DNA from 3 places in the Bradyrhizobium sp. USDA 4541 genome. Region 1 is predicted to be linked to each of the others. Evidence: predicted binding sites of a transcription regulator. Region 1 holds the regulator's gene; each other region holds the start of a gene.
The links. The regulator PhoB, encoded in region 1, activates phosphate uptake and scavenging genes when phosphate is short. The targets are predictions, from matches to a motif close to TGTCATNNANCTGTCAT.
Positions count from the first base shown of each region.

Region 2: the regulator PhoB is predicted to act here: its motif matches at 4,697-4,713, upstream of J2R80_RS22415 (YbhN family protein).
Region 3: the regulator PhoB is predicted to act here: its motif matches at 2,356-2,372, upstream of ugpB (sn-glycerol-3-phosphate ABC transporter substrate-binding protein UgpB).

Region 1 covers NZ_JALJZF010000001.1:2,258,560-2,265,619, forward strand. Annotated here, with positions in the region: gene pstS (phosphate ABC transporter substrate-binding protein PstS) at 1-971, shown strand, start outside; gene pstC (phosphate ABC transporter permease subunit PstC) at 1,200-2,189, shown strand; gene pstA (phosphate ABC transporter permease PstA) at 2,194-3,039, shown strand; gene pstB (phosphate ABC transporter ATP-binding protein PstB) at 3,036-3,854, shown strand; gene phoU (phosphate signaling complex protein PhoU) at 3,961-4,677, shown strand; gene phoB (phosphate regulon transcriptional regulator PhoB) at 4,823-5,533, shown strand; gene J2R80_RS10535 (GcrA family cell cycle regulator) at 5,829-6,341, opposite strand; gene J2R80_RS10540 (aspartate aminotransferase family protein) at 6,829-7,060, shown strand, end outside.
Region 2 covers NZ_JALJZF010000001.1:4,781,009-4,788,068, reverse strand. Annotated here, with positions in the region: gene J2R80_RS22430 (hypothetical protein) at 1-274, shown strand, start outside; gene J2R80_RS22425 (EAL domain-containing protein) at 289-2,691, opposite strand; gene J2R80_RS22420 (MFS transporter) at 2,839-4,227, opposite strand; gene J2R80_RS22415 (YbhN family protein) at 4,868-5,944, shown strand; gene J2R80_RS22410 (hypothetical protein) at 6,047-7,060, shown strand, end outside.
Region 3 covers NZ_JALJZF010000001.1:1,279,214-1,286,273, forward strand. Annotated here, with positions in the region: gene J2R80_RS06005 (MarR family winged helix-turn-helix transcriptional regulator) at 1-148, opposite strand, end outside; gene J2R80_RS06010 (organic hydroperoxide resistance protein) at 317-742, shown strand; gene J2R80_RS06015 (CaiB/BaiF CoA-transferase family protein) at 932-2,137, shown strand; gene ugpB (sn-glycerol-3-phosphate ABC transporter substrate-binding protein UgpB) at 2,428-3,744, shown strand; gene ugpA (sn-glycerol-3-phosphate ABC transporter permease UgpA) at 3,908-4,789, shown strand; gene ugpE (sn-glycerol-3-phosphate ABC transporter permease UgpE) at 4,789-5,637, shown strand; gene J2R80_RS06035 (sn-glycerol-3-phosphate import ATP-binding protein UgpC) at 5,637-6,719, shown strand; gene J2R80_RS06040 (Hsp20 family protein) at 6,890-7,060, shown strand, end outside.

The DNA.
Region 1 (7,060 bases):
CCGCTTCGACGTCGGCCTTCGCTGCCGATATTACCGGCGCGGGCGCGACGTTTCCGTTCCCGATCTATTCGAAGTGGGCTGACGCCTACAAAAAGGAGACCGGCAACGGTCTGAACTACCAGTCGATCGGCTCCGGCGCCGGCATCAAGCAGATCCAGGCCAAGACCGTGACCTTCGGCGCCACCGACGCGCCGCTCAAGCACGAGCAACTCGAGAAGGACGGCCTCGTGCAGTGGCCGATGGTGATGGGTGCGATCGTCCCGGTCGTGAACCTCGAAGGCATCAAGCCGGGTGACCTGATCCTGTCGGGCGAAGTGCTCGGCGACATCTATCTCGGCAAGATCACCAAGTGGAATGACGCGGCGATCGCCAAACTCAATCCGAAGCTGACCCTGCCGGGCGATGCCATCACCGTCGTGCGCCGTTCGGACGGTTCGGGCACCACCTTCAACTTCACCGACTATCTCTCCAAGTCGAACGCCGACTGGAAGTCCAAGGTCGGTTCCGGCACCGCGGTCGAGTGGCCGGTCGGCGTCGGCGCCAAGGGCAACGAAGGCGTTGCCGGCAACATCAGCCAGACCAAGAACGCTATCGGCTATGTCGAGTATGCCTACGCCAAGCAGAACAAGCTGACCTACACCGGGCTGGTCAACAAGGCCGGCAAGACCGTGCAGCCGACCATGGCTGCCTTCCAGGCTGCCGCCTCGAATGCCGACTGGGCCAAGGCTCCCGGCTACTACGTGATCCTGACCGACCAGCCGGGCGAAGCCTCCTGGCCGATCACCGCGGCGACCTTCATCCTGATGCACAAGGACTCGACCGACAAGGCGGCCTCGCAGGAAGCGCTCAAGTTCTTCAAGTACGCCTTCGAGAAGGGCGACAAGGCGGCCGAAGAGCTCGACTACATCCCGATGCCGGACTCGGTCGTCAAGCTGATCGAGAAGACCTGGTCGTCGGACATCAAGAGCTAAGTCCGACGCTGCGACAGGGCCTGTGCCGACTCGATCGCGGCACAGGTTGAGCGACCAAGACCCGGTCTCCATCACCGCGGCAACAAGCGCGCGATCGAGGCCGGGTTCGCGCCTCAAGGGGCGTGGCTGGAACGACGACGCCCGGCCAAATGCGTCAGTGAAGATCGCTTCGGGGCGTAGCGGTTTGCGTGGCTTTTGCATACTAAAGAGGGGATTGGCGTGGCAGACATGGCTGTTCAGAGCGATGTGATGGAAGCCGCGGGACCTTACGATCGCGCCAAGGCCCTCAGCGCCTTCAAGCTCGGTGACCTCACCTTCTATTGGATCACCCGTATCTCGGCGATTTCGGTTCTGTTGATCCTCGGCGGCATCATCCTGTCGCTGATCGTCGGCGCCTGGCCGGCGATGAAGGAATACGGCTTCGCCTTCCTCTGGACGCAGCGCTGGGCGCCCTCGGCCGATCCACCGGTGCTCGGCGCGCTCGGCCCGATCTACGGCACGCTGATCACCTCGGTCATCGCGATGCTGATTGCCATTCCGGTCGGCATCGGCATCGCCGTGTTCCTCACCGAGCTCTGCCCGCAAATGCTGCGCCGCCCGATCGGCATCGCGATCGAGCTGCTCGCCGGCATCCCCTCGATCATCTACGGCATGTGGGGCTTCTTCGTGCTCGGCCCGTTCCTGGCCAACACGTTCCAGCCCTTCATGATCCGGATCTTCGAGGGCGTCCCGGTGCTGGGCGCGGTGTTCGCAGGCCCGCCGTCCTATCTCAGCCTGTTCAACGCCGCGCTGATCCTTGCGATCATGGTGCTGCCCTTCATCACCGCGATCTCGGTCGACGTGTTCAAGACCGTGCCGCCGGTGCTGAAAGAGGCCGCCTACGGCATGGGCTGCACCACCTGGGAAGTCGTTCGCAGCGTCGTGATCCCCTACACCCGCGTCGGCGTGATCGGCGGCATCATGCTGGCGCTCGGCCGCGCCCTCGGCGAGACCATGGCGGTGACCTTCATCATCGGCAACTCGTTCCGGATCTCGTCGTCGATCTTCGCGCCGGGCACCACGATCTCGGCGGCGATCGCCAGCGAATTCGCCGAGAGCGACGGCCTGCACCAGTCCGGCCTGATCCTGCTCGGCCTGCTGTTGTTCGTGCTGACCTTCTTCGTGCTCGCCGGCGCGCGGCTGATGCTGATGCGGCTTGAAAAGAAGGCGGGGAAGTAACGCCATGAACCCGATCTACAAATCCCGCCGCCGCAGCGACATCGTCATCCGCGCACTCTGTGTCGGCGCGGCGCTGTTCGGCGTCACCTGGCTGGCGCTGATCCTGATCACGCTGCTCTATAACGGCCTTGCCGGCCTCAGCGTGCAGCTGTTCACCCAGAACACGCCGCCGCCCGGCTCGACCGAAGGCGGCTTGCTCAACGCCATCGTCGGCTCGGTCATCATGACCGTGATCGGCGTCGGCATCGGCGCGCCGCTTGGCCTGTTCGCCGGCACCTACCTCGCCGAATACGGCAAGCACGACAAGCTGACCTCGGTGATCCGCTTCATCAACGACATCCTGCTCAGCGCGCCGTCGATCATCATCGGCCTGTTCATCTATGGTGCGGTGGTGGTGCCGATGCGCGGCTTCTCGGCGATCGCAGGCAGCCTTGCGCTCGCGGTGATCGTGATCCCGGTCGTGCTGCGCACCACCGAGGACATGCTGCTCTTGGTGCCCAATCCGCTGCGCGAGGCCGCCTCCGCGCTCGGCCTGCCGCGTTCGCTGGTGATCAAGCGGATCGCTTATCGTGCCGCGCGATCGGGTCTGATCACCGGTGTGCTGCTGGCGACCGCCCGCGTCGCCGGCGAGACCGCGCCGCTGCTGTTCACCGCGCTGTCGAACCAGTTCTTCAGCCTGGATCTGACCAAGACGATGGCCAACCTGCCAGTGACCATCAACAACTTCGTGCAGAGCCCCTACGCCTACTGGAAAGAGCTGGCGTGGAGCGGCGCGCTGCTCATCACATTCACCGTGCTCGCGTTGAATATCGGCGCGCGTATCCTTGGTGCCGAAAGGGCCGCAAAATGACCGAGCTTTCCGTCTCCACGACTGCCGCAGGCCACATTCCCCAGGTTCCGCTGCCGGAAGCGCCGCCGAAAGTCACGGTGCGCAACCTCAACTTCTATTACGGCGAGCACCACGCGCTGAAGAACATCAACCTGACGCTCGGCACCAACCGCGTCACGGCGTTCATCGGCCCGTCCGGCTGCGGCAAGTCGACCCTGCTGCGCATTTTCAACCGGATGTACGACCTGTATCCGGGTCAGCGCGCGGTCGGCCAGCTGATGCTGGACCAGACCAACATTCTCGACCCCAAGCTCGACCTCAACTTGCTGCGCGCGCGGGTCGGCATGGTGTTCCAGAAGCCGACGCCGTTCCCGATGACGATCTACGAGAACATCGCCTTCGGCATCCGCCTCTATGAGAAGATCTCGAAGTCCGAGATGGACGACCGGGTCGAGAAGGCGCTGCGCGGCGGCGCGCTGTGGAACGAGGTCAAGGACAAGCTGAACGCCTCCGGCCTGTCGCTCTCCGGCGGCCAGCAGCAGCGCCTGTGCATCGCACGCACCGTGGCGGTGCGCCCCGAGGTGATCCTGTTCGACGAGCCGTGCTCGGCGCTCGACCCGATCTCGACCGCCAAGGTCGAGGAGCTGATCCAGGAACTCTCCGAGGACTACACGATCGCGATCGTCACCCACAACATGCAGCAGGCGGCGCGCGTCTCCGACAAGACCGCCTTCATGTATCTCGGCGAGCTGATCGAGTTCGACGACACCAACAAGATCTTCACCTCACCGAGCGATCGGCGCACCCAGGACTACATCACCGGCCGGTTCGGTTGACCGGCGCATGATCCGGAAAAGTGGAAACCGGTTTTCCGATCAGGTCATGCTAAAATTCAGGACACGAAGCCATGATCCCCGGGATCATGGTTGAGGGAGACAAGCGATGGCTTCTGAACATACCGCCAAGGCATTCGACAGCGACCTGCAGGAGTTGACCCGCCTGGTCGCCGAGATGGGCGGCCTGGTCGAACGAATGATTACCGAGTCGGTCGACGCGCTGATCCGTCGCGACGTCGCGCTCGGCAAGCGCGTGGTCGCCGCCGACATCGAGATCGACAATCTGCAGCGCAACATCGAAGAGCGCGCGGTGCTGACGATCGCGCGCCGCCAGCCGATGGCGATCGACCTGCGTGAGATCGTCAGCGCGATGCGCGTCGCCACTGATCTCGAGCGGATCGGCGACCTCGCCAAGAACATGGGCAAGCGCGTCGCGGCGCTGGAGAGCGATTTCCAGCCGCTGAAGTTGATCCGCGGCCTCGAGCACATGACCGACCTCGTGCTGTCGCAGGTCAAGTCGGTGCTCGACGCCTATGCCGCGCACGACCTGCCGGCGGCGATGAACGTCTGGAAGGGCGACGAGGAGGTCGATGCGATCTGCACCTCGCTGTTCCGCGAACTGCTCACCTACATGATGGAAGATCCGCGCAACATCTCGTTCTGCATCCATCTGATGTTCTGCGCCAAGAACATCGAGCGGATCGGCGATCACGCCACCAATATCGCCGAGACCGTGTTCTACATGATCGAGGGCCAGCAGATCACCGACAAGCGCCCGAAGGGCGACATGACCACTTTTGCCACCACGGTGCCGGGCAACTGAGGCATGATCGGCAAGCACGGAACCGGCAAGAGCGAAACTGGACGATCCTCGCGACAAATCGTTTCCGCGGGGACTATGCTCAAGGAAGTAAGCGTTTCGGTTTGCGTCTGGGCAACGGATCACCACAGAGAAAGAACTTAAACCGATGAGCGCACGCATTCTGGTAGTCGAAGACGAGGAAGCGCTGACGACGCTGTTGCGCTACAATCTCGATGCGGAAGGCTACGATGTCGAGACGGTGGGGCGCGGCGACGATGCGGATACAAGGCTGAAGGAGCGCGTCCCCGACCTCGTGGTGCTGGACTGGATGCTGCCGGGCCTGTCCGGCATCGAACTGTGCCGCCGCCTGCGGGCGCGGCCCGAGACCAAGCAGCTTCCGATCATCATGCTGACCGCGCGCGGCGAGGAAAGCGAGCGCGTGCGCGGGCTTGCCACCGGCGCCGACGATTACATCGTCAAGCCGTTCTCGGTGCCGGAGCTGCTGGCGCGGGTGAAGGGCCTCTTGCGCCGCGCCAGCCCGGAGCGGCTTGCGACCGTGCTGACCTACGGCGACATCGAGCTCGACCGCGAGAAGCGCCGCGTGGCGCGCTCGGGCCGTCCGATCGATCTCGGGCCGACCGAGTATCGCCTGCTCGAATTCTTCCTCGAGCATCCCGGCCGCGTGTTCAGCCGCGAGCAATTGCTCGACAGCGTCTGGGGCCGCGACATCTACATCGATGAGCGCACCGTCGACGTGCATATCGGCCGCCTGCGCAAGCTGCTCAATCCGGGCCGCGAGCAGGATCCGATCCGCACTGTGCGCGGCGCCGGCTACGCGCTCGACGACCGCTTTGCCAAGGCCGAGCCGCAGCCGTAACGGCCATGCGGCATTCATAAACCGCAACACGGCGTCGTCCCGGCGAAAGCCGGGACCCATACGCCGCGGCCAGCGCAATCGGCACGCGGCCAGACGGCTTTCTAACAACACCCATTCGTGGTTATGGGTCCCGGCCTGCGCCGGGACGAGGCCGGTGATGTAGCGGTAGCCCGGATGGAGCCGACGGGTCGCGCGAACGAGCGCCCCGTTGGCTCCATCCGGGCTGCGTCACACAAAAAAATCCCCGCTTTCGCGGGGATTTGTCTTTGAGGTCTTCCGTCGTTTTCCCGAGTGCTCACTTGATCTGCGGTTTCGCCGACGGCCGGCGGCGATCGGCGGCGGGCTGGTAGGCGACGCGCGAGTGATGCGCGCAATAGGGCAGGCCGCCGAGCGCTTTGCCGCCGCAGAAGAAGAATTCCGGGCTCGAGGGATCGCCGACCGGCCAGTGACAGGTGGCCTCGTTGAGCTCGAGCAGCGACAGCCGCTGGCTCATCGGCACCACATTGTCGTAGGAGATCGGATCGGGCTCCATCTCGGCCTCGAAGGCGTGCGCCAGCGCGGTGTTGCCGCGCGAGACCGGGCGCGCCACCCGCATCATGTGCTGGGCGGGGCGGGCCTTGCGCTGCCGCGGCGCGGCCGTGGAGGGTGCCTTGGCGCGGCCGGAGAGGCCGAGCCGATGCACTTTGCCGATCACGGCGTTTCGCGTCACATTGCCAAGTTCCGCCGCGATCTGGCTGGCCGACAGGCCGGACTCCCAGAGTTTCTTCAGCTGCTCGACGCGATCGTCGGACCAGGTCAATACAGTCATCGCATTCTTCCCTTCGCGTAGCGCCGGCCAATCATTGGAGCGGCGCTGCGAGCCAATCTGGACAAATATCCCTGCGGCCAGAATCCCTTAGCCCTCGCCGGGCACGGTGTTGCGCCCGAACGTTTACGCGAGACACAAAGGCTACTTAGAGGGTCCAGTACCGCCGCACGAGATGTCGTACCCGACAGGCCAAACGCTACAATATGGCGTGACTCTGGCGCAAGAGTCCGCGGTCGTGCGTCCACATGTTCCCACACAGTTAAGCATCGCGATGAGGCTTTTCCACCGCACCGGAATGCTCCGGATTGCGCTCGTTTCGCATTGCAGGAAGGCCACTTCGTGGCGATTGACACTTACCGACCGCAGCATAGAATGCCCGCCACGTGCCGCCCGCAAAGGCGGCCGTTTTGTTTTCCGAAGCTGGCCGTTGCTGCGCTGGCGTCAAGGCGCGCGGCAATTGTCGGCTTAAAAACCGTCAGTGATCGTCATGACCAACGCTGCCACGTCGCATCTGCTCCCCGTCTTCGCCAGGGTCGATCTCGGTTTCGAGCGCGGTGAGGGCGCCTGGCTGATCGCAACCAACGGCGACCGCTATCTCGATTTCACCTCGGGCGTCGCGGTCAACGCGCTCGGGCACGCGCATCCGCATCTCGTCAAGGCGCTGCAGGAACAGGCGACCAAGCTCTGGCACATGTCGAACCTGTTCAAGAGCCCGGACG
Region 2 (7,060 bases), 2.5 Mb from region 1:
CGCGATTGCGTGGTGGCTGATCGCGACCGTCGGATTTTCGGGCGGCTACTTCACCGCCAATCTGATGCACAGCGCGGTGGCCGGCCAGATCCCGCAGCGGATGCGTAACTTCCTGATCGTCGTCGGCGTGCTGATGCTGGCCGGTGCCGGCCAGGCCGCGTCGGCGCCGAGCATGGTCTCGACCATATCCGCCGTGCTCGCAGGCCTTGCCGCCCTGTGCCTCGGCGCATTGATGGCGTTCTGCGGCGCCTATTTTGCCCTGCGCAAGAGCTGAGCTAGCCCTCCAACTCAGGCGACCGACCGTTCCGGCACCCTGCGCAACATCTTGGCGACGTCGGCTGCCGGTCGCGGCGGGCTGAACAGATAGCCCTGCGCCTGCGTGCAGCCCTCCCGACGCAGCAGATCGAACTGGGTATCGGTCTCGACCCCTTCGGCTGTCGTGACGATGCCGAGGCTCTTGCCGAGGCCGGTGACCGCGCGCACGATCGCCATCGAGTCCTCGCGTGTCGCAAGGTCGGTGACGAAGGACCGGTCGATCTTGATCTTGTCGAACGGGAAGCTGCGCAGATAGCTCAGCGAGGAATAGCCGGTGCCGAAATCGTCCAGCGAGATGCGGACGCCGAAGCCGCGCAGCTCATGCAGCACCGCGAGCGTCGCCTCGCTGTTCTGCAGCAGCACCGATTCGGTGATCTCGAGCTCAAGCCGATCCGCCGACAGGCCCGATGCTTGCAGCGCCGCCTTCACCGACGACACCAGGTTCGGGTTCTTGAACTGCACCGGCGAGAGATTGACGGCAACCGCGACGGCCTCGGGCCAGCCCGCGGCATCCGCGCAGGCCTTGCGCAACACGATCTCGCCAAGCGGAACGATCAGCCCGGTTTCCTCGGCGACAGGAATGAAATTGTTCGGCGCGATCAGGCCGCGCAGCGAATGGTTCCAGCGCGCCAGCGCCTCGAAGGCGACGATCCGATCGCCCGCGACATCGCGGATCGGCTGGTAGTAGACCTCGAACTCGTCATGCTCGAGCGCGAGCCGCAGGTCGCGCTCCAGCAGGCGGCGCGCCTGCGCACGCGCATCCATCCCGGTCTCGAAGAAGCGATAGGTGCCGCGGCCGTCGGCCTTGGCGCGGTACAGCGCGAGATCGGCCTTTTGCAGCAATTCGTCGGGATCCTTGCCGTCCTCGGGCGCGAGCGAGATGCCGATGCTGACGCCGATCACGAGCTGATGGCCGCTGATCTCGTAGGGCGCGGCGATCCGCTCGACCACGAGACTTGCCAGCGACGACACGACGGACGGCTCGCAATTGCTGCAGAACTGCACGATGGCGAATTCGTCGCCGCCAAGCCGCGCCACGGTGTCGTGCTCGGTGACGCATTCGCCCAGCCGGCGCGCCACTTCGCGGAGCAGCGCGTCGCCGATCGGATGTCCGAGCGTGTCGTTGATTTCCTTGAAATGATCGAGATCGAGACAGAGCACGGCCAGCTGGTCGGAACGCTTGGCCAGTCTCGAGGCCTTCTCGAGCTGCTCGCGGAACAGCGTCCGGTTCGGCAAATTGGTCAGCGCGTCATGCCGCGCCATGTGTGAAATCTGTTCCTGGGCCTGCTGCCATTCGGTGATGTCCTCGAAGGTCGCAACCCAGCCGCCGCCCTTCATCGGCTGGTCGACGACACGGATCGCGCGCTCGTTGCGGCTGACGATCCGCGTCGCGCTGTGGCCGGCCTTTGCCTCGGCGACGAGAGCATTGCAGAACTCCTCGGGATCGCCGTCCCACTCGCCGATGGAATGGAGGTCCTGCAGGACATCGATCAGCAGGCGTCCCTGCAGCGGTATGCGACTGCGCCCCATCATCTCGCTGTAGCGCTCGTTGAACAGCATGATGCGGCCGTCGGCATCGAACATGCACAGCCCCTGCGACATGTTCTCGAGCGCGGTATCGAGCACCACCTTCTGCTTGTGAAGTTCGGTCTTGGCGCGACGGTCGAGGATCGAGGCGATCAGCGAGAGGCCGAGGATCGCGAAGGCCGCAACGGCGGTCATGAACGAGAGCACGCGCGGCGAGACCGTAAGTCCGCCGGAAACGATGGTCGGATCCGGGACGAGCGTCACCGCGCCCATCGCGGTGAAATGATGCGAGACGATCGCGACGGTCAGAAGACCGGTCGCGGCGGCGGTGGTGCCGAAACGTTCGCCACGGGTGGCAACGACGAGCGCGAGCGCGCCGAACAGGCTTCCGAACGCGATCGACGAGGCGACGATGCCGGGCGACCAGACGATGCGCGCGGGCAGCTCCAGCCCGAGCATGCCGGTGTAATGCATCGCCGCGACACCGGCGCCGACGATCGCGCCACCGGCCGCAACCGTCTGCCAGCGTCCATCGAGCGTGGCGACGGCCAATCCGACCGCCAGGATCGCAACCGCGAGCACCAGCGACAGCAGCGTGATGGGAATGTTGTACCCGGCCTCGATGCCGGGATCGTACGCCAGCATGGCAACGAAATGGGTGGCCCAGATACCGCAACCGCCGACCGCCGCATCGAGGCCGATCCAGATCTCGCGGGCCCGCCCCTGCGCAGCGCGGGCACGGTGAAACAGGCTGATCGCGACGGCGCTGGCGAGCAGGCAGATCACCCCGCCGAGGACGACCAACCGCCAGTCATGTTCCAAAGTGAGACAGGTCAGAACGCGATACATATAGGCCCCCTTTATGGACCTATAAGAACAGACGCATTCGTGTAGGAACGGTAACCGCACCGCAGCAAGGTTCCACGCATGGTGAAGAAGCCTTGAATGCAGGCGATCGGGTCAGGGCAACGCGGAGATGCCTCGCTGCGGTTCGTCTCAGCGCCGAGCCTCTGACCATGCGCCGATCCAGATCAGCGCAGCCGCCGCCAGCAACACGCCGGCGGAGATGACGAGGGCCGCATGCAGGCCGGTGATGAAGGCCGCGGACCGGCTGACCATCGAGCCGAACAGCGCGACACCGAGCACGCTGCCGGTCTGCCGGGTCGCGTTCAACACCCCGGCCGCGATGCCGGCATGCTGTGGCCCGGCACTGCCGAGCAGCGCCGATGTCAGGGGCGGCACCAGCAGGCCGAGGCCGCCGCTCATGGCCAGCAATTGCAGGCAGATCGCGAGGTAGCTGGTGCCGGGGCCGATGAACAGCATCGCAAGACATCCGGTGACGGAGAGAGCGGCGCCGAGCGCGATTGTCGCCGGCGCGCCGATCCGCTCCGCGACATGCGGTGCGATCAGGTTGGCGGGCAGCACGGCGCCGAGCATCGGCACGAACGCGAGGCCAGTGGCGAACGCCGACAGCCCGTTGACCTGCTGGAAGTAGAGGCTGAGCACGAAGATCAGGCCGTAGAACGCGACATTGACCAGGAGGCCGACCAGCGAGGTCAGGGCAAACATCCGGTGGCGGAACAGCGAGAGCGGCAGCATCGGCTGCGGCGCGCGCGCCTCACGCCAGACGAACAGCACGGAGAAGACGGCGGCGAGAGCGAAGCCTGCGATCACGAACGGGTTGCCCCAGCCGAGCGCGCCGCCTTCGATCAGCGCGCCGGCCAACATGCCGAGCGCGGCGATCGCCGCGACCTGCCCCGGCAGATCGAGCCGGTGTTGCTGATGACGCGCGGTTTCGCTGGCAAAGCGCCAGGCGAGCCACAAGCCGGCGAGGCCGATCGGCAGGTTGACCAGAAAGATCGCGCGCCAGCCGACCAGCGCGATCAGTCCGCCGCCGACGAACGGGCCGGCGGTCAGCGCAAGGCTCGCGCCCGCGGCCCAGACACCGACCGCGCGTCCCCGCGCCTTCTCGTCTTCATAGGCATGGCGGAGCAGCGCCAGCGAGTTCGGCACCAGGATGGCCGCGGCCAGCCCCTGCGCGCAGCGGGCGGCGATCAGCGTCGCCGCATCAGGCGCGACCGCGCAGGCAACCGATGCCGCGGTGAAGATCGCAAACCCGGCCATGAAGATGCGCTTGGCGCCGATCCGGTCGCCGAGCGCGCCCGCGGTCAGGATGAAGGCCGCAAAGGCAATCGTGTAGGCGCTGACCACCCATTGCAGTTCGACAACGCCGCCGCCGAGCGAGGCGCCGATCGCGTTGAGCGCCGTGTTGACGATGGTGACGTCGAGCTGCACGACGCCATAGCCGAGACTCATCGCGGCGAGCGTCAACGTCGCCGCGAGCCCGCTCGTTTGCTGATGCGACGTTGCGCGGCGGCCCGGCATGTGCCGGACGTTCAGGGATGTCTGTTGCATGGTCTTGTCCTTGCTCTCGGCAACCAATGCGAGACATAGGCCTTCGTTTCGCCGCAACACTTCGCCACGGATCGAAGTGTGAAATCGCGTGCCTGGCCGTCTATCCGACGGCGGCCCGCTTGCGCGGCGTTTTGCCTCAATAGACCTACGGACCGCCCTCGCGCGGCTCACTGGCCCGAGCGCAGGGCGCATCATGCGCATGCGCGCGTCGACTTCACACTTTGGTAAACGTCACAGCCGGCTCAGCCGTCCCACGCTGACGCATATCGTCCATTCGCCTCGCGCCAATGAACCCGCATCGACGCCGGGACGGCCGCAAAATCGGCAAAAAAGCCTGCGAAACCGCCTAAGCGGCGGAACATGCAGTGGCCCCATCGCGGTCCTGCGACTCACATTCCGCAGAGCGAGAACATATGTACATTCCGCAGAGCGAGAACATATGTAGCCAATATGACAATGACGCTGGACGAGGGCCGAAGGTTGGCTTGTCAAGGGCTGCACAACGCATCGGTTTTGCCTTATGGGTCATCGCGTACGGTGCGTTTGCCCGTCACCCGTCGCCGTCCGTGACCGGGTCCCACTGAAATTTGCCGCCCCGCCGGGAGGATGAATGCTTCGGCTGCTGACCACGCTTGGGCGTGGTTTCAAGGAAAAGATCGGCTGGAAACGGCTCGGGATCGCCGCGAGCGTGTTGATCATCGCGTTCGCGATCACGTCGCTTGTTCACACCCTGAAGGGCGTCGATACCGGCATCATTCTCACCGCGCTCACCAACATCGCGCCGCACCGGATCGCGCTGGCGGCGCTCTGCGTGGTCGGGGCGTTCTGCACGCTGACCTTCTACGACTTCTTCGCGCTGCGCACGATCGGCAAGATCCATGTCCCCTACCGCATCGCAGCGCTGTCGAGCTTCACGAGCTACACGATCGGCCACAATATCGGCGCCACGGTTTTCACCGGCGGCGCGATCCGCTTCCGGATCTATTCCGATTATGGCCTCTCCGCGATCGACGTCGCCAAGATCTGCTTTCTGTCGGGCCTGACCTTCTGGCTCGGCAATTTGTTCGTGCTCGGCTTCGGCATGGCCTGGCACCCGGCGGCGGCGTCGGCGATGGACCTGCTGCCGCCGGCGATGAACCGGCTGATCGCGCTCGGCTGCCTTGCCGGCATCGGCGCCTATTTCGTCTGGCTCCTGACCGGCGTGAAGCGCCGCGAGCTCGGCCAGAACGGCTGGAAGGTGGTGCTGCCCTCGGCCAAGTTGACGCTGCTGCAGATCCTGATCGGAGTGGTCGACCTCGGTTTCTGCGCGCTCGCAATGTACCTGCTGATGCCGACCGAGCCGCATATCGACTTCGTCTCGCTGGCGGTCGTGTTCATCCTGGCGACGCTGCTCGGCTTCGCCAGCCACGCCCCCGGCTCGATCGGCGTGTTCGACGCCGCGATGCTGGTGGCGCTGCCGGAGTTCAGCAAGGAACAATTGCTGGCGACGCTGGTCGTGTTCCGCATCCTCTACTTCCTGATCCCGTTCGGGATTTCGATCTCGATCATGGGCATGCGCGAGCTCTGGCTCAACGTGGTGCAGCCCTGGCAAGAGCGGAAACGACTAAGCCAAGCCTGCACGGCTTCGGCGACCGTGCGGCAACCGATCGAAAGCCGGCAGCAGCGGGTCAGGCAGCTGAAACGGTAACGGACAACGTTATCGGCCCTGTGCGGGCCCCTCGACCCCGGATTTTCGATCCTCGCGGCCGCTTCTCTTATTTTCGCCGTACCGCTCGCGTCAAACCGCGCCATGATTGGCTTTTTGGTTAGATTTTCGTTTCGGGTGACGGTCTGCAGCGTGCTGCTCGGCAGCGCGCTGGCCGCGGTCTTCGCATCGGCCGCGGAGGCGCAGGACAACCAGCTGCAGATCTCCTGGGAGGTCCGCAACCGCTTCCGCCTGTTCCGCGAGGAACGCGACTTCCGCCTGCATGTCGAGAGCGGGCTTGGCCGCAGCGTGCTGGCCTCGGAACAAACGCTGGAACTGCAAAGCGACGGCCGCGGCTGGGCGCGCAACACCGTGAACCGGCTCTGCATCGACCTGCAGGGCCGCGTCAGCGAACCCTGCACGCGCGACAACGTCAAGGAAAGCTATCTGACGCCGATCGATCATCCGATCGTCGTACGGCTCACCGGGCCGGTTCCGGTCGGCGCGACCTGCGCCTGGTCGTTCGACGACGGCGACGGGCCGCAATCCTCGACATTCGATTGCGCCGAGCCGATCAACCTGCGCGTCCGCTACGGCCGCACCACGGTCGCGACCGTCGACGTCGCAAGCGGCTCGGACGCCAACCAGCGCGTGACGACGCAGATCGAGGTACGCGACTTGCTGATCGCGGGCCTCGGCGACAGCATCGCGTCCGGCGAGGGCAATCCCGACCGCGCGATTGCGCTCTCCGACGAGGGGTTCTGCTTCCGCTCCTATCTCGGCGGAGCGCAATATTACCGGCCGAGCCGCGCCGGCTACAAAGGCGGCCGCGCCTGCGAAGCACCGGACACCCTGACCAACTGGCAGCGCCAGAGCGCGCTGTGGCTCAACTCGGCCTGTCACCGGTCGCTGTACAGCTACCAGACCCGCACGGCGCTCGCGCTCGCCGTGCAATATCCGCACATCGCGGTGACCTATCTGCCGCTGGCCTGCACCGGGGCCACCATCGCCGACGGCCTGCTCGGCTCGCAGCAGGCGCGGGAATGCCTGCCGACGAAGACAGCCAACACCTGCTCGGGCACCGTCAACGGCCAGATCGCGGAGCTGCGCACGGCACTC
Region 3 (7,060 bases), 980 kb from region 1:
TCACGAGATACTGCGGATAGGTCAGCCCGAGCCGGTCGAGCAGCGGCTTGTAGACGCGGTTGAAGGCGTGCGCGGTCGAATAGACCGCAAAGCAGATCTGATTGTCGAGCCGCAGCGCCTGATCCGCGGCCGTCGGTTTCCTGGCCATGATTCCCATCTAATCCATCTCGTTTCCGGGTCATTCTGGGCTCACGGGACCGCGGATTCAATTGCGAACAATTAAATGTGAGACCGCATATTTTATATTGTGCGCAATCTATTTGCGTGCAATACATGCGTCATCGAATTCAAGCCCAACCCACCAAGGGAGACCACGATGTCTGTGAACGTGCTCTACAAGACCAGCGCCAAGGCAACCGGCGGCCGCGACGGCCATGCGGCGACGCTCGACGGCGCACTCGACGTCAAGCTCACGACCCCGAAGGAGCTCGGTGGCGGCGGCGGCGCCGGCAACAATCCGGAGCAGCTGTTCGCGGCCGGCTATGCCGCCTGCTTCATCGGCGCGATGAAGTTCGTGGCCTCGCAGGGCGGTCCCAAGGTTCCCGCCGACGCCTCGGTGACCTCGACGGTCGGCATCGGCCCGCGCTCGGAAGGCGGCTTCGGCCTCGCCGTCGAGCTCGCGGTGTCGCTGCCCGGCCTTGCGCGCAACGATGCCGAAGCGCTGGTCGAGAAGGCCCACCATGTGTGCCCCTATTCCAACGCGACCCGTGGCAATGTCGACGTCAAGCTGAGCGTCGTCTAATTCCACGTCACGTAATGGTCCGCCGCAACACGTGGCGGACCATTGCTCTTTCAGCGGCTGGTTCGCTTGGCGAACGCATGCGCCGCCTGCTGCATGGGCCTGCGCCGACGGAAGCATTGCTGCCCCGGCTGAAGACCGTTAGCTCTGGGACCCTCGTTATCTGATCCCAACTGAGCGAAGGTTGCTTCCATGAATACCCCAGCGGCTACGGGCGCGATGACCGGCCTGCGCGTGATCGATCTGACGCGCGTGCTCGGCGGTCCGTATTGCACCCAGATTCTCGCCGACCACGGCGCCGACGTGATCAAGGTCGAGCCGCCCGCCGGCGACGAGGTGCGAGACTGGGGTCCTCCCTTCCACGAAGAAGACGCGGCCTATTTCGTCGGCATCAACCGCAACAAGCGCTCGATCGGCCTCGACCTCGCTTCCGAGGGCGGACGCGCGGTGCTGATGAAGATGCTCGAGACCGCCGACGTGCTGATCGAGAATTTCAAGCCCGGCACGCTCGACAAATGGGGCATCGGCAACGACGTGCTGCGCGCGAAATTTCCGCGCCTCGTGCATTGCCGGATCTCCGGCTTCGGCGCCGACGGCCCGCGCGGCGGCAATCCCGGCTATGACGCGATCATCCAGGCGATGACCGGCATGATCGCGGCGACCGGCTCGCCGGAGAGCGGCCCGATGCGGATCGGCGTGCCGCTGGTCGACATCACCACCGGGCTCTACGCCACGATCGGCATCCTGATGGCGCTGTCGGAGCGGCAGCGCTCGGGGCTCGGCCAGTTCATCGAGACGACGCTGTACGAGACCGGGCTCGCGATCATGCATCCGCACACCGCGAACTACTTCATGCACGGCAAGCCGCCGTCGCTCACCGGCAACGAGCATCCCAACCTCGTTCCGTACGCGATCTTCCCGACCAAGACCGACAACATCTTCATCGGCGTCGGCAATGACGGAACCTTCCGCAAGCTCGCCAAGGAGATCGGCAAGCCCGAGCTCGGCACCGACCCGCGCTTTGCCCGCAACAAGGACCGCATCGCCAACCGCGATGCGCTCCGCGTCGAGCTGGCCGCGGTGTTCAGCCAGCACGAGGCCGAGCCGCTGTGCAACCGGCTGCTCGCCGCCGGCCTGCCCGCTGGCCCGGTGCAGAAGATCGACCAGGCGCTGACCAACCCGCACACCATTCATCGCGGCGACGTCATCGAGAAGGATTGGTACAAGGGCGTCGCCTCGCCGATCCGCCTCGAACGCACCAAGCCGAACCTGCGCCGGACGCCGCCGAAGTTCAGCCAGCACGCCGCGGAAGTGCTCGGCGAGTTCGGCTACTCGAAGGACGAGATCAACGGCCTGGTTGAGAAGGGCGTCGTCTGCGGTCCCCAGCGCAAGCGCTAAAGGCGTTTTCGAGCCTGTCCCGCACGCGATGCGGGATGCGCACCGGTTCGTGTCAGGACAAAGCTGGAGCGTCGGCCCGTATCGAACCGGCCGACGCATCAACACTGCGGTGCAACGTCGCGTTTGGCGCTGCACCGCACGGAGCCGGCTGCGGTCTTCGCCTTTTTTACCGCTTCCCTTCGCTTCGGCTTCCCCCCTACCATGACTTTCGTTTATACGGTCATTTGAACGTCATCCGGCGCTGATAACGCGCGCAACGAAAGATGATGTTCCAATTGGGAGGGGTTTTGATGTTCTTTCGACGACTAGGCGCTGCCGCGGCAGCCGCTGCCGCGCTTGCATTCGCGTCGCCCGCGTTCGCGGTGACCGAGATCCAGTGGTGGCACGCGATGACCGGCGCCAACAACGACGTCATCGTCAAGCTGGCCAACGACTTCAACGCCTCGCAATCCGACTACAAGGTGATCCCGACCTACAAGGGCGGCTACGCCGACACCATGAACGCCGGCATCGCCGCGTTCCGCGCCGGCAACGCGCCGCATATCATGCAGGTGTTCGAGGTCGGCACCGCGACGATGATGGCCGCCACCGGCGCCGTCAAACCGGTCTACAAGCTGATGGCCGACGCCGGCGAGAAGTTCGATCCGGGCGTCTATCTGCCCGCGATCACCGGCTACTACTCGACCTCCAAGGGCGAGATGCTGTCGTTCCCCTTCAACTCGTCGTCGACGGTGATGTGGATCAATCTCGATGCGCTGAAGAAGGCCAACATCGCGGAGATTCCGAAGACCTGGCCGCAAGTGTTCGACGACGCCAAGAAGCTGAAGGCAGCCGGCTATAACACCTGCGGCTTCTCCGGCTCGTGGGTCACCTGGGTCAATCTCGAACAGCTCTCGGCCTGGCACAATGTGCCGCTCGCCAGCAAGGCCAATGGCCTCGACGGCTTCGACACCGTGCTCGAATTCAACGGCCCGCTGCAGGTCAAGCATCTCGAGAGCCTCGTCGAGCTGCAGAAGGACAAGACCTACGACTATGCCGGCCGCACCAACACCGGCGAAGGCCGCTTCACCTCGGGCGAATGCCCGATCTACCTGACCTCGTCGGCCTTCTTCGGCAACGTCAAGGCGCAGGCCAAGTTCAACTTCACCGCGGCGCCGATGCCGTATTATCCCGACGCCAAGGGCGCGCCGCAGAACTCGATCATCGGCGGCGCCTCGCTCTGGGTGATGGGCGGCAAGTCGGCCGAGGAATACAAGGGCGTGGCCAAGTTCCTGACCTTCCTCTCGGACACCGACCGCCAGGTCTGGATCCACAAGGCCTCGGGTTATCTGCCGATCACCAAGGCCGCCTACGCCAAGGCCAAGGAAGAAGGCTTCTACAAGGACCAGCCCTATCTCGAGACCCCGCTGCTCGAGCTCACCAACAAGGAGCCGACCGCGAATTCCCGCGGTCTGCGCCTCGGCAACATGGTGCAGCTGCGCGACATGTGGTCGGAGGAGATCGAGCAGGCGCTGGCCGGCAAGAAGACCGCCAAGCAGGCGCTGGACGCCGCCGTCGAGCGCGGCAACCAGATGCTGCGGCAGTTTGAAAAGACCGCCGTCCGCTGACATGATGCCTTCGGGCATGATCCGGAAAAGTGCGAAGCGGCTTTCCGAAAAGATCATGCCCAGACGACAAGCTAAAGCGCGATGACGATCCAAGCTCATCTCATCGCGCTTTAGGGCGATCAACCGGCAGGCCGCATCCGCGGCCTGCCCTTCCTCCGAGCCCATGCAAAAGCAAGCGATTTTCCAGTCAAAGCTGTTGCCTTACGCGCTGGTTGCCCCGCAACTCGCGATCGTCCTGATCTTTTTCTACTGGCCGGCCGTGCAAGCGGTGATCCAGTCCTTCCTGCTGCAGGACGCCTTCGGCCTCTCCACCAGCTTCGTCTGGTTCGAGAACTATCTCGAGCTGTTCAAGGACCCGGCCTATTTCGCGGCGATCGTCCGGACCTTCGTGTTCTCGTTCGCGATCGCGGTCTCCTCGCTGTCCTTCGCGCTGCTGCTCGCGGTCATGGCTGACAGGCCACTGCGCGGCTCGACGCTGTATCGCACGCTGCTGATCTGGCCCTATGCGGTGGCCCCGCCGGTGGTCGGCGTACTCTGGGTGTTCATGCTGCACCCCTCGCTCGGCGTGCTGTCGCGCTATCTGCGCGCCATGGGCATCGACTGGAATCCGCTGCTCGACGGCGACCAGGCGGCGGCCCTGATCATCCTCGCCGCGGCCTGGAAGCAGATCTCCTACAATTTCCTGTTCTTCCTCGCCGGGCTGCAGAGCATCCCGAAAAGCGTGATCGAGGCCGCCGCGATCGACGGCGCCCGGCCGATGCGGCGGTTCTGGACCGTGATCTTCCCGCTGCTGTCGCCGACCATCTTCTTCCTCTTGGTCATCAACATCGTCTACGCCTTCTTCGACACTTTCGGCATCATCGACACCATGACCCGCGGCGGTCCCGGCAAGGCGACCGAGACGCTGGTTTACAAGGTCTATACGGACGGCCTGCTCGGCGGCAATCTCGGCTCGTCGGCGGCGCAGTCGGTCATCCTGATGGTCATCGTCGTCATGCTGACGGCGATCCAGTTCCGCTTCGTCGAACGCAAGGTGACCTACTGATGGTCGAGGAGGAAGGCTTCCAGCGCTATCTGGCTCACGCCATCCTGTGGATCGGGATCGCGATCGTCGCCTTCCCGGTCTATCTCGCGCTGGTCGCCTCGACCCAGGACAACGCCGTGATCGCCAACGGCCAGATGTCGCTGCTGCCCGGCGGCCATTTCCTCCAGACCTACTACCAGACGCTGTTTGTCGGCACGAGCGGCTCGACCCGCGAGCCGGTGCTCCACATGATGCTGAACTCGCTGGTCATGGCGCTCTTGATCGCGGTCGGCAAAATCGCGATCTCGATCATCTCGGCCTACGCGATCGTGTATTTCCGGTTTCCGTTCCGGATGGCGATCTTCTGGATCATCTTCATCACGTTGATGCTGCCGGTCGAGGTACGCATCTATCCGACCTACAAGATCGTCGCCGATCTGCATCTGCTCGACAGCTATGCCGGCCTGTCGCTGCCGCTGATTGCGTCGGCCACCGCGACGCTGCTGTTCCGCCAGTTCTTCATGACCGTGCCGGATGAATTGCTGGAGGCTTCGCGGATCGACGGCGCAGGCCCGTTCCGCTTCTTCTGGGATACGCTGCTGCCGCTGTCGCGCACCAACATGGCCGCGCTGTTCGTGATCCTCTTCATCCTCGGCTGGAATCAGTACCTCTGGCCGCTGTTGATCACCACGCGCGACGACATGCAGACCATCCAGGTCGGCATCCGCAAGATGATCACGACGACGGACGCGCTGACCGAATGGCCGATCGTGATGGCGACCGCGTTGCTCGCGATGCTGCCGCCGGTGTTCGTCGTCGTCGTGATGCAGAAACTGTTCGTGCGCGGATTGGTGGAGACGGAAAAGTAATGGCTAACGTCACGCTGCGCAGCGTCCGCAAGACCTATCCCGGCGGCTTCGAGGCCATCAAGGGTGTCGATGTCGACGTCGGCGACGGCCAGTTCTGCGTGCTGGTCGGCCCATCCGGCTGCGGCAAGTCCACGCTGCTCCGCATGGTCGCGGGGCTCGAGACCATCACCGGCGGCGAGATCGACATCGGCGGCCGCGTCGTGAACCAGGTCGAGCCTGCTGATCGCGACATCGCGATGGTGTTCCAGAACTACGCGCTCTATCCGCATATGAGCGTCTACAACAACATGGCCTACGGCCTGCGCAACCGCGGCATGGCCGAGGCCGAGATCAAGACCCGCGTCGAGGAAGCCGCGCGCGTCCTCGAGCTCTCGCCGATGCTGGAGCGCAAGCCGCGCCAGCTTTCCGGCGGCCAGCGCCAGCGCGTCGCGATGGGCCGCGCCATCGTGCGCCAGCCGAAAGTGTTCCTGTTCGACGAGCCGCTGTCGAACCTCGACGCCAAGTTGCGCATCGCGATGCGGGTCGAGATCCGCAAGCTGCAGCGCCGGCTCAACACCACGTCGATCTACGTCACCCACGACCAGCTCGAGGCGATGACGCTCGCCGACATCCTCGTCGTCATGAACGGCGGCCAGGTCGAGCAGGTCGGTAATCCGCTGGACATCTACCAGAAGCCGGCGACCACCTTCGTCGCCTCCTTCATCGGCGCCCCGCCGATGAACCTGATGCCGCTGCGCGCGGACGAGCTGAAGTCCCAGATCACGGGCGCCGACGGCGCCGGCATTGTCGGGATCCGGCCGGAGGATTTCGTGATCTCGAGCGAGACCGCATCCGGCGGCGTCGCGCTCGGCCTCACCGTCGAGGCGATCGAGCATGTCGGCGCCGAGACCTTCGTCTACGGCAGCCGCCAGCGCGAGGAGCAGGGCGTTGCCGCCAATCCGGGCGAGCTGCCGCCCGGTGAGGTGATCGTCCGGGTTCCCGGCGTCTCGGGTCCCGCCATCGGCGAGCGGATCCGGGCCGTCGCCCCCCGCGACAAGCTGCATCTTTTTACCGCCGATGGCCGCAAGCGCGTCGGGGAGTAACCGATCGGGAAGAATTTACCCCCATGTTGCGGGCGTTTAGGCTGGTTTCGGGGCTGCTTGAACGCTATCCAGATCGCCCCCATATCCCTCACTGACCGGAGGCCAGACGGCCCGCCGGTTGCATGGGGCGCCGCAAGGGCCCCTCAAAGTCGCTTCGAGAGGACTTTGTAATGTCTCGTGTTCCATCGTTGTCCAGTCCGTTCCTTCTGGGATTCGACGAGATCGAGCGTGCGCTCGACCGCGTCGTGAAGGGCGCCGACGGCTATCCTCCGTACAACATCGAGCGGTGCGACCGTACCAACGGGCAGCCTGAGCGGCTGCGCATCACGCTGGCGGTGGCG